2 regions of the Micromonospora sp. CPCC 205554 genome follow, and region 2 is predicted to be linked to the other one. Evidence: riboswitches for the same ligand, from Rfam matches in the RefSeq annotation. Region 2 holds a riboswitch; the other holds the start of a gene.

Region 1 (4,900 bases), on a different contig from region 2:
GGATCCTGGAACACCGAGCCGATCCGGCGCACCAGCGCGGGTGCCCGCCAGCGGTGCGGGGGAGTACGCGCGTCCCGCCCGGCCAGTTCCGCCGACGCGGTGACGGTGCCGGTTCCGGGTTTCAGCAGGCCGCCCAGGAGCAGCGCCAGTGTGGACTTGCCGGCCCCGTTGGGGCCGAGGACGGCGAGCGCCTCGCCGGCGCGTACCCGAAGATCGGTGGGGTCGAGCCGGGGTGGGAGGCCGAGCCGGTCGGCGGTGAGCAGCACGTCGCCGGGCGGCGCGCTGGCGTGCCGGTGCGGGACGGTGCGGCCCGGCACCCAGACCCCGGCGGCGGCCAGCGCGTCGCCGTGCGCGTCGAAGACCGTCTCGGGCGGCCCGTCGGCGCGCACCCCGCCGCCGGGTTCCAGCACCACGACGCGGTCGACCAGCGGCAGCGCCTCGGTGATCCGGTGCTCGACCAGGACCATCGTGGTGTCCGGGTCGAGCGCGTTCGCGACGGCGCGGCGGATCAGGGCGGCGCCGGCCGGGTCGAGGTTGGCGGTGGGCTCGTCGAGCAGCAGCAGCCCCGGCCGCAGCGCGAGCGTGCCGGCCAGCGCCAGCCGTTGCTGCTCGCCGCCGCTGAGCGCGGCGGTCGGGCGGTCCCGGTCGTACGGGAAGCCGACCCGGTTCAGCGCCTCGTCGACGCGGGGCCAGATCTCCCCGGCGGGTACGCCACGGTTCTCCAGCCCGAACGCCACGTCGTCGCCGGAGCGGGCCATCACGAGCTGGGTCTCCGGGTCCTGGAAGACGATGCCGACGCGCTCACGCGCCTTGCGCGGGTCCAGCCCGTCGATCTCGACGGTGCCCTCCTGCTCGCCGGAGTCCTCCGGCAGCAGCCCGGCCAGCGCGGCCAGCAACGTGCTCTTGCCGGCCCCGGAGGGTCCGAGCAGCAGCACCCGCTCGCCGCTCTCCACCCGCAGATCCACCCCGCGCAGAGCCCAGCGCCGGCGCCCCCCGTGCCGCCACCCGAACCCCCGCAGCACCACCCCGCTCACCGCCCACCACCCCCTCTCCCGGCCCAGCCTGCGTGATCAAGGAGTTCGCGTCCGGAGAACCGTGCCCGGCGGACGCAAACTCCTTGATCACCGGGCGGGGGTGGGGGTGGAGGGTGGTCAGACCAGGGCTCGGTCGCGGCCGGCGGGGAAGCGGTCCAGCACGCCGGTGTTCGCCAGCGCGCGGGTGAGGGCCACCGCACCCAGGCCAGCCACCACCAGGCAGCTGAGTACACCGAACGCGATGTAGGGCAGCCGGAAGGTCGTCCAGCTCGTGCCCGGGTACCAGTAGAGGACGTCGAACACGGTGGCGAAGAGGCCGCCCGCCGCCCCGGCCAGCGCCGCCGTGACCGGCCGGTAGCTGCGGTACCGAGTGGCCGCGAAGACGCTCTCCACTCCCAGGCCCTGCACCGCGCCCTGAAGGATCGCCATCGCCCCGTACGGGGAGCCGAGCAGCACCGAGACCGTCGAGGCGACCGTCTCGGTGAGCAGTGCCGCTCCCGGCTTGCGGACGATCAGCGCGCTCAGCACGGCCGGGATGAGCCAGACGCCGTACATGACCGACTGGAGCGGGGCGAAGAAGGCGAACGGCCCGTCGCTGCCTTTCCAGAGGATGTTCCAGAGCTGGAACACGACGCCGAAGGCTACGGCGATGACCGAGGCGACGACGATGTCGACGGTACGCCAGCGGTTGCTGTCGGTACGGTTCACGGTTGGCTCCCAGTTCGTCGAGGTGAACCAGGAGAAGACGCACGCCGCGCCCGGTGGTCACCGGACGGCGACGCGGCTGGAGGTCGACCGAACTCCCTGCGCTGGCATTACCCAGATCAGGTTCGAGGGTCTGCGGGCACCGGCCCGCACTCTCAGCGCTGTGCGCTCCCCTGTCGGATGTGAAGTTGTCTCGTCGCAGACGCTAGCACCGACCACGGGCCCCGGCCCAGCAGGGCGAGTGTCGGTATGGTGGCGATCATGCTGGTGGATGCGCGGGGACTGACGTTCGAGGTACGCGCCGGCGGCCCCGAGGGCGGTGATCCCGTCCTGCTGCTGCACGGCTTCCCGCAGCACTCGGGCGAGTGGGACGCGGTGACGCCCGCGCTGCACGCCGCCGGGCTGCGCACGTACGCGCTCGACCAGCGCGGCTACTCGCCCGGCGCGCGTCCGGCGGACGTCGGGGCGTACCGGATTCCGGAGCTGGTGGCCGACGCGGCGGCGGTGCTGGACGCGCTCGGTGTCGCCCGCGCGCACGTGGTGGGCCACGACTGGGGCGCGATCGTGGCGTGGGGCCTGGCGGCGGCGCACCCGGAGCGGGTGCGGACGCTGACCGCGGTGTCGGTGCCGCACCCGGCCGCGATGGGGCACGCGCTCGCCACCGACCCGCGGCAGAAGGTCAAGTCCGCCTACATCGCGTTGTTCCGCAAGCCCGGTACGGCGGAGAAGGTGCTGCTGGCGTGGAACGGCGCCACGCTGCGCAAGCTGCTCAGCGGTGTGGGCGACGCCGAAGCGGTGGCCCGGTACGCCGAGCCGATGCGTGAGCCGGGGGCGTTGACGGCGGCGCTGAACTGGTACCGCGCGATGACCGGGACGGACATGAAGGCGGTCGCCCCGGTCGGGGTGCCCACCACGTTCGTCTGGAGCGACAAGGACGTGGCGATCGGCCGGACGGCCGCGCAGGCGTGCGCCGCGCACGTCACCGGTGACTACCGGTTCGTGGTGCTGCCCGGGATCAGCCACTGGATCCCGGACGAGGCGCCCGGCCCGCTGGCCGAGGCGATCCTCGCCCGGTGCGCAGGAACGGAGGAGGCATGTCGGTGAGCGCCGAGGCGTACCTGGCGGTGGTGACCGAGACGATCGGCCGGGTCGCCGCCGAGCAGCGGCAGAACGTTGCCGACGCGGCCGACCTGATCGCGGCGGCGCTGCAAGCCGACGGGGTGGTGCACGCGTTCGGCACCGGGCACTCCGAGGCGCTGGCCATGGAGATCGCCGGGCGGGCCGGCGGGCTGGTGCCCACCAACCGGATCGCGCTGCGTGACCTGGTGCTGGTCGGCGGCGACCCGGCCGACGTGCTCGGCCCGAAGCTGGAACGCGACCCGGCGGTGGCGCACCGCCTCTACGAGCTGGCGCCGATCCGGCCGCAGGACGTGTTCGTGCTCGCCTCGAACTCCGGGGTGAACGGGGCGATGGTCGAGTTCGCGTCCGTCGTGAAGGAACGCGGGCACGGCCTGGTGGCGATCACCTCGGCGCAGCATTCGGCCCGGATGACGTCGCGGCACCCGTCCGGCCGCAAGCTCGCCGACTTCGCCGACGTGGTGCTGGACAACGGCGCCCCGTACGGCGACGCCACGCTGCCGCTGCCGGGCGGCGGCGCGGTGGGCGCGGTCTCGTCGATCACCGCGGCGCTGCTCGCCCAGCAGATCGTCGCCGAGGTGGTGGCCCGGCTGGTCGCGGCGGGGCAGCGCCCGCCGGTCTACCTATCCGCGAACATTACCGGCGGCGACGAGCACAACGCCGAGTTGGAGGCACGGTACGCGGGCCGCATCCGCCGGGGATCCTGAACCGGTTTCGTGATCACCCGTACGGGGCACAGGCGGTCCTGCCGGTGGGCGTTTCCCCGCCGGCCGTGCCGTCTCCCGGGGAGGTCCGCGAGTGTCCAAGGAATCCGAGAAGCAGCGCTGGCAGCGCAACTTCGCCGATCTGTTGCAGGAGCTGCGGGTCGCGCAGACCGGCGTGCAGATCCTGTTCGCCTTCCTGCTGACGCTGCCGTTCAGCGCCGGGTTCGACCGGACCACCGAGTTCCAGCGCGACGTCTACATCCTGGCGCTGCTGACCGCCGCCGCGTCCGCCGCGATGATCATTTCCCCGGTGGCGTTCCACCGGGCGCTGTTCCGCCAGGGGCGCAAGCCGGAACTGGTCCGGTTCGCCCACCGGATGGCCACCGGCGGTCTGTTCTTCATGCTGATCGCGATGGTCAGCTCGGTCCTGCTGGTCTCCGACTTCGTGCTGGACCGGCCGATCGCGTTCCTGCTCAGCGCGCTCACCGGGTTCTGGTTCCTGATCTTCTGGGCGATCCTGCCGTTCAGCCGGCGCAACTGGGGTGAGGACGACATCGACGACGAGGACGACAGCCCTCAGTCGCTGACCGACTGACGGTCCGCCAAATCGGGCGTGCACGCGGCGCTACCCCTGGGTAACACCCGGGGGTAGCGTCGTTTTCGTCGCACGCGTCGACGCAGCCGGACCGACGAGGAGGCAGCCGTGACCACGACACAGAACAGCCGGCCCGAGTCACCCGACGGCGCGGGGCCGCTGCCCACCGAGGCGGGCCAGGTCTCCGAGAAGGAGGCCCGCCAGGTCGCGGAGGCGGCCCGCGAGTCGGCCTGGGACCGGCCCAGCTTCGGCAAGGAACTGTTCCTCGGCCGGTTCCGGCTCGACCTGATCGACCCGTGGCCCCGCCCCGACCCGGCCGAGGTGGCCCGCGCCGACGAGTTCCTCGGCGCGCTGCGCACGTACCTGACGTCCGAGGTGGACGGCGAGGCGATTGAGCGGGACGCGCGCATCCCCGACGAGGTGTTCCACGGCCTGGCCGGGCTCGGCGCGTTCGGCATGAAGATCGACCGGAAGCACGGCGGGCTGGGGCTGAGCAACCTGCACTACTGCCGGGCGCTGATGCTCGTCGGCTCGGTGAACCCGGCGGTCAGCGCGCTGCTCTCCGCGCACCAGTCGATCGGTGTGCCGCAGCCGCTGAAGATGTTCGGCACGCCCGAGCAGAAGGAACGGTTCCTGCCGCGGCTCGCCGCCGGTGAGGTCTCCGCGTTCCTGCTCACCGAGCCGGACGTCGGCTCCGACCCGGCCCGGCTCGCCACCACGGCCGA
Region 2 (4,900 bases):
GTCGGCGGCCCGGGTCACGGCGCTGGCCAGCAGCACCGCGTCGCAGCCCAGCTCCATCGCGAGCGCGGCGTCGGAGGCGGTGCCGATGCCCGCGTCGAGCACCACCGGCACGTCGACCGCCGCCCGGATCAGCCGGATGTGGTGCGGGTTGCCGATGCCCAGTCCGGAGCCGATCGGTGACCCGGCCGGCATCACCGCCGCGCAGCCGACGTCGGCCAGCCGCCGGGCCAGCACCGGATCGTCCGAGGTGTACGGCAGCACCGTGAACCCGTCCGCCACCAGCTCCTCGGCGGCGCGCAGCAGCTCCACCCCGTCGGGCAGGAGCGTGCGCTCGTCGCCGATCACCTCCAGCTTCACCCAGTCGGTGTCGAACGCCTCCCGGGCCAGGTGCGCCGTCTTCACCGCCTCCACGGCGGTCCGGCAGCCGGCCGTGTTCGGCAGCAGCCGTACGCCGCACCGCTCCACCAGGTCGAGCAGGCCGCCCGACCCGCCGGGCGTGGTGTCCACCCGGCGCAGCGCCAGCGTCACCAGCTCGGTGCCGGAGGCGCGGATCGCCTGCTCCAGCACGTGCAGGTTGGCCGCGCCGCCGGTGCCGAGGACGAGCCGGGAGCCGAACGTGACCCCGCCGATCTCCAACGTGGACATCCGTTCACCCGCCCTGGGTGGCGCTGAGCACCTCGACGCGGTCGCCGTCGCGCAGCACGCTCGCCGACCAGCCGCCGCGCGGCACCACCTCGCCGTTCACCGCGACCGCGAGCCCGCGCTCCCGGTCGGTGACGGTGCGGACCACCTCGGCGACGGTGACGCCCTCGGGCAGCGTCCGGCCGGTGCCGTTGACGATCAGTTCCACGTGCGCTCCTTCCCGAAGCGGTCCGGGGTGAAGGGGGCGAGCGCGGGATCCGGCTCGCCGGTGACGATCAGCTCGGTGACCAGGTCGGCGGTGACCGGCGTGAGCACGATGCCGTGCCGGTGGTGCCCGGTCGCGGCGAGCACGCCAGCCCGCCCGGGCAGCGGCCCGATGATCGGCGCGTTGTCCGGCGTACCGGGGCGCAACCCCGCGACGGCCTCCACCAGCTCGTACTCGACCAGTTCCGGCACCAGCTCCGCGGCGGCGCGCAGCAGTGTCAGCACGCCACCGGCGGTGACAGCGGTGTCCGCGCGCTCCTCGACCGTCGCCCCGACCACCACCTCGCCGCTGTCCCGGGGCACCAGGTAGACCGACTCGCTGTCCGCGTACCCCCGGATCACGTGCCGGAAGCCCGGCGGACCGCCACCGGGCGCGCGCAGCCGCAGCACCTGGCCCTTCACCGGCCGGACCGGCAGGCCGGTCAGCGCCGCCGCGCCGCAGCCGGCCGCGACCACGGTGACCCGCGCGTCCACGTCGGACAGCGCGCCGACGCGCGCCGGGCGCAGCTCCACGCCGGCGCGTTCGGCGGCCGTGCGCAACGCGGCGACCAGCCGCCGCGGGTCGACCTGGTGGTCGCCGGGGGCCACCGCGCCGCCGCGCACGCGCGGCGCCAGCGCCGGCTCGCGGTCGCGCAGCTCCGAGGGGCGCAGCGGCGTGATCGGCAGTCCCAACCCCCGTTGGTACGACCACAGCCGCCCCGCCTCGGCCAGGTCGTCGGCGGTGAGGCCGACGACGAGCGTGCCCTCGGTGCGGTGGCCGACGTCGACGCCGCTCGCCCCGGCCAGTTCGGCGGCGAAGCCGGACCAGCGGGCGGCGGACTCGACGAGCAGCGCGGTCAGCTCGTGTTCCCCGAAGTACGCCTCGGCGACCGGTGACAGCATCCCGGCGGCCACCGAGGACGCGCCCGACCCGGGCCGGTCGTCGTGCACCACCACGCGCAGTCCGCGCTGCGCGCACCGCCACGCGATGGCGAGTCCCACCGGCCCGGCGCCCACCACCGCCACGTCGGCCGGGCTCATCGCGTCAGCGCCCGCAGCAGCTCGGCGGTGGTGTGCGCGGGATCGGCGGCCAGGCTGAGCGCGCCGACCACCGCCACCCCGTACGCCCCGGCGGCCCGCAGCGCCGGCACGGTCGCGGCGGTCACCCCGCCGATCGCGATCACCGGCACGCCCACCGCCTCGGCGACCGCGCGTATCCCGTCGGGGCCGATCGGGTCCGGCAGGCCGGACTTGGTGGTGGTGGAGTGGCACGGGCCCACGCCCAGGTAGCTCGCGCCCGCGTCCACCGCCGCGCGGGCGCCCACCGGTTCCCGGGCGGTCGCGCCGAGCACGGCGTCCGGGCCGAGCACCCGGCGCGCGGCGGCCACCGGCAGGTCGTCCGCGCCGACGTGGCCACCGGCGGCGTCCACCGCGAGCGCCACGTGCAGCCGGTCGTTGACCAGGCACCGCGCTCCGTACGGCCGGCACGCCTCGGTCACGCGGCACGCCAGCTCGTACGCCTCCCGGTCGGTGGCGTCGTCCTCCACCCGCACCTGCACGACGAGGTCGGCGCCCGCCACCGGCAGGGCGGCACGCAGCACGGCGAGCGGGTCACGCCCCGGCCGGGTGTCGGTGATGAGATGCAGTCGTCCCAGGGACGGCACGGCAACGCTCCTCCCTGCGCCGGCATTACCCGGATCAGGTTCGACGGTCGGGGGCTCCCAGCCCCCCTCTCAGCCCGGTCCACACCGGGCTCCCGTGGGTCACTTGCGGCCTACCGTACGACGCCTCCCGCCGGTACGGAAGAGCGGGTGAGGTTTTTCCCAGGAACCAGCCGTCCGCCGGATCGGGGCAGCGGGTGACCGTCCCGTCACGACACGCTGCCGGGATGTCCGTTCCCGCCCGTGTCCCGCGCCGCCTGGCGATCCTGCCGTTCCGGGGCGGTCGTGCCGTCTCCGAAGGGCTGCTCACCTGGACGATGCTGCGCGGGCCGACGTGGGTCCGCCTGCTGCCGGACGTGTACGTGCACCGGGGCGGACACCGCGCCGACGACCACCGGATGTGGTGCGAGGCGGTGGCGTTGCGCCTGCCGCCGGGTGCCGTGCTGGCGGGACGCAGCGCCGCCTGGTTGTCCGGCGCGGACGTGCTCACCCGCGACGCGCCGGTCACCGTGCTGCTGCCGACTGCTGCTCGACTGCGACCGCACCCACGACTGCGGGTGGTCCGGTCGCCGCTGCCGGAGCAGGACCGCACCCTCGTCGGCGGGCTGCCCGTCACCACCCCGCTGCGTACCGCGTTCGACCTGGGCCGGCAGGGCCCACTCGCCGAGGCGCTGGTCACCGTCGACGCGCTGCTGCGTCGCCGGGTCGTGAAGCTGCCCGCCCTGCGGGCCTACGCCGCGGACCGTCCGGGCTGGCCGGGCGCTCCGCTGCTGCGCGAGGTGCTGGCGCTGGCCGAGCCGCTGAGCGAGTCCCCGATGGAGACACGGCTGCGGCTGCTCCTCCTCGACGCCGGCCTCGGCCCGCTCACCGCCCAGCACGAGGTACGCGCCGGCGGACGCTTCGTGGCCCGGGTGGACCTGGCCTGGCCGGCACTCCGCCTAGCGGTCGAGTACGACGGCGACCACCACCGGGAACGGGCGCACTTCCGGCGGGACGTGGCGCGCCTGAACGCGCTGCGCGCGGCCGGGTGGGTCGTGCTCCGGTTCACCGCCGACGACGTGCTACGCCGTCCCGACGCCACAGTCGCCCTGGTGCGCCAGGCCCTGGCCGAACGTCGCGCCACCACCGCAAACCACTGATCCGCCTCCGCGCCCTCAGCCCTCAGCCCTCAGCCCTCAGCCCTCAGCCCTCAGCCCTCAGCCCTCAGCCCTCAGCCCTCAGCCCTCAGCCCTCAGCCCTCAGCCACGAGTCTGACCCCGCCGGCCGGGCCGCCCGAGTCGCCGCGGGCGTCAGAGGGCCGCCCGCAGACACCTATGGCGTTCCACTCGTCGCCAGATTCAGCCGCGGGTGGAACGCCATGGGTGTCTCGAGGCCCTCTTGACACCCATGCCGTTCCACCCATCGCGAGCGCTGCCTCTGAGTGGAACGCCATGGGTGCCTCCGCGCGCGGGCAAGCCCCGGCGGGCGCAGGCCCAACGCGCGGGAGGGGCGGACCCGCGGGAGCGACGAACGAGCCGGCGCAAGCCGGACGCGCGGACGCCACGCCCGACGCGTGGACGCACGCCCCACGCGCGAGCACACGCCCGACGCGCGGGAGGGCGGACGCCGGACATATGCCCGACGCGCGGGCACACGCCCGGCGCACCAGCCCAAGCCGAAGCGCGGGCGCACGCCCGACGCGTGGACGCAGGCCCAACGTGCGGGCGCAGGCCCGACGCGCGGGAGGGGCGGACGCGCGCGAACGGGTCGGTACCGGCAGGGACCGTCAGAGGATGGCGTCCAGGGCGTCCAGGTCCTCGTCGGTGGGCTGCCAGGTGCCGGCTTCGGCGTTGGCCTTCACCTGCTCGGGAGTGGTCGCGCCGGCGATCACCGACGTCACCGCGGGACGCGCCGCCAGGCCGCCGATGGCAACCTGGAGCATGCTGATTCCGCGCTCGTCCGCGTACGCCTCGATCGCCTCGATGACGTCCCAGCGCGCGGCGGCCAGGCGCTCGGCGTACCGGCCGCCACCGGCCAGGCGGCTTCCGGCCGGGGGTGCCTCGCCCCGCTTGTACTTGCCGGTGAGCAGCCCGTTGGCGAGCGGGAAGAACGGCAGCATGCCCAGGCCGAACCGCTCGCAGGCCGGGATCACCTCGTCCTCCACCCCGCGCTCCACCAGCGAGTAGTGGTTCTGCGCGGAGATGAACCGGGTACGCCCCTGCGAGGACGCGGTCCAGTCGGCGTCGGCGATCTGCCACCCGGCGAAGTTGGAGTTGCCCAGGTAGCGCACCTTGCCGGCGGTCACCAGGTCGTCCAGCGCGGCGAGCGTCTCGTCGATCGGGGTGCCCGGGTCGGGCTCGTGCATCTGGTACAGG

Evidence for each region. Region 2 has a riboswitch for thiamine pyrophosphate ahead of thiE (thiamine phosphate synthase). Riboswitches for the same ligand answer to the same signal wherever they lie in the genome.
Region 1: linked by a shared signal. The riboswitch ahead of V6U82_RS24875 (ECF transporter S component) and the one ahead of thiE (thiamine phosphate synthase) in region 2 are both predicted to bind thiamine pyrophosphate.

The regions. Positions count from the first base shown of each region.
Region 1 covers NZ_JBAKHP010000025.1:82,176-87,075, forward strand. The annotation lists gene V6U82_RS24870 (ABC transporter ATP-binding protein) at 1-1,034, opposite strand, end outside; gene V6U82_RS24875 (ECF transporter S component) at 1,152-1,742, opposite strand; TPP riboswitch at 1,818-1,924, opposite strand; gene V6U82_RS24880 (alpha/beta fold hydrolase) at 2,001-2,843, shown strand; gene V6U82_RS24885 (SIS domain-containing protein) at 2,834-3,583, shown strand; gene V6U82_RS24890 (DUF6328 family protein) at 3,675-4,175, shown strand; gene V6U82_RS24895 (acyl-CoA dehydrogenase family protein) at 4,284-4,900, shown strand, end outside.
Region 2 covers NZ_JBAKHP010000006.1:182,304-187,203, reverse strand. The annotation lists gene V6U82_RS11270 (thiazole synthase) at 1-645, opposite strand, end outside; gene thiS (sulfur carrier protein ThiS) at 650-850, opposite strand; gene thiO (glycine oxidase ThiO) at 841-1,926, opposite strand; gene thiE (thiamine phosphate synthase) at 1,923-2,549, opposite strand; TPP riboswitch at 2,544-2,655, opposite strand; gene V6U82_RS11250 (DUF559 domain-containing protein) at 2,774-3,685, shown strand; gene V6U82_RS11245 (aldo/keto reductase) at 4,312-4,900, opposite strand, start outside.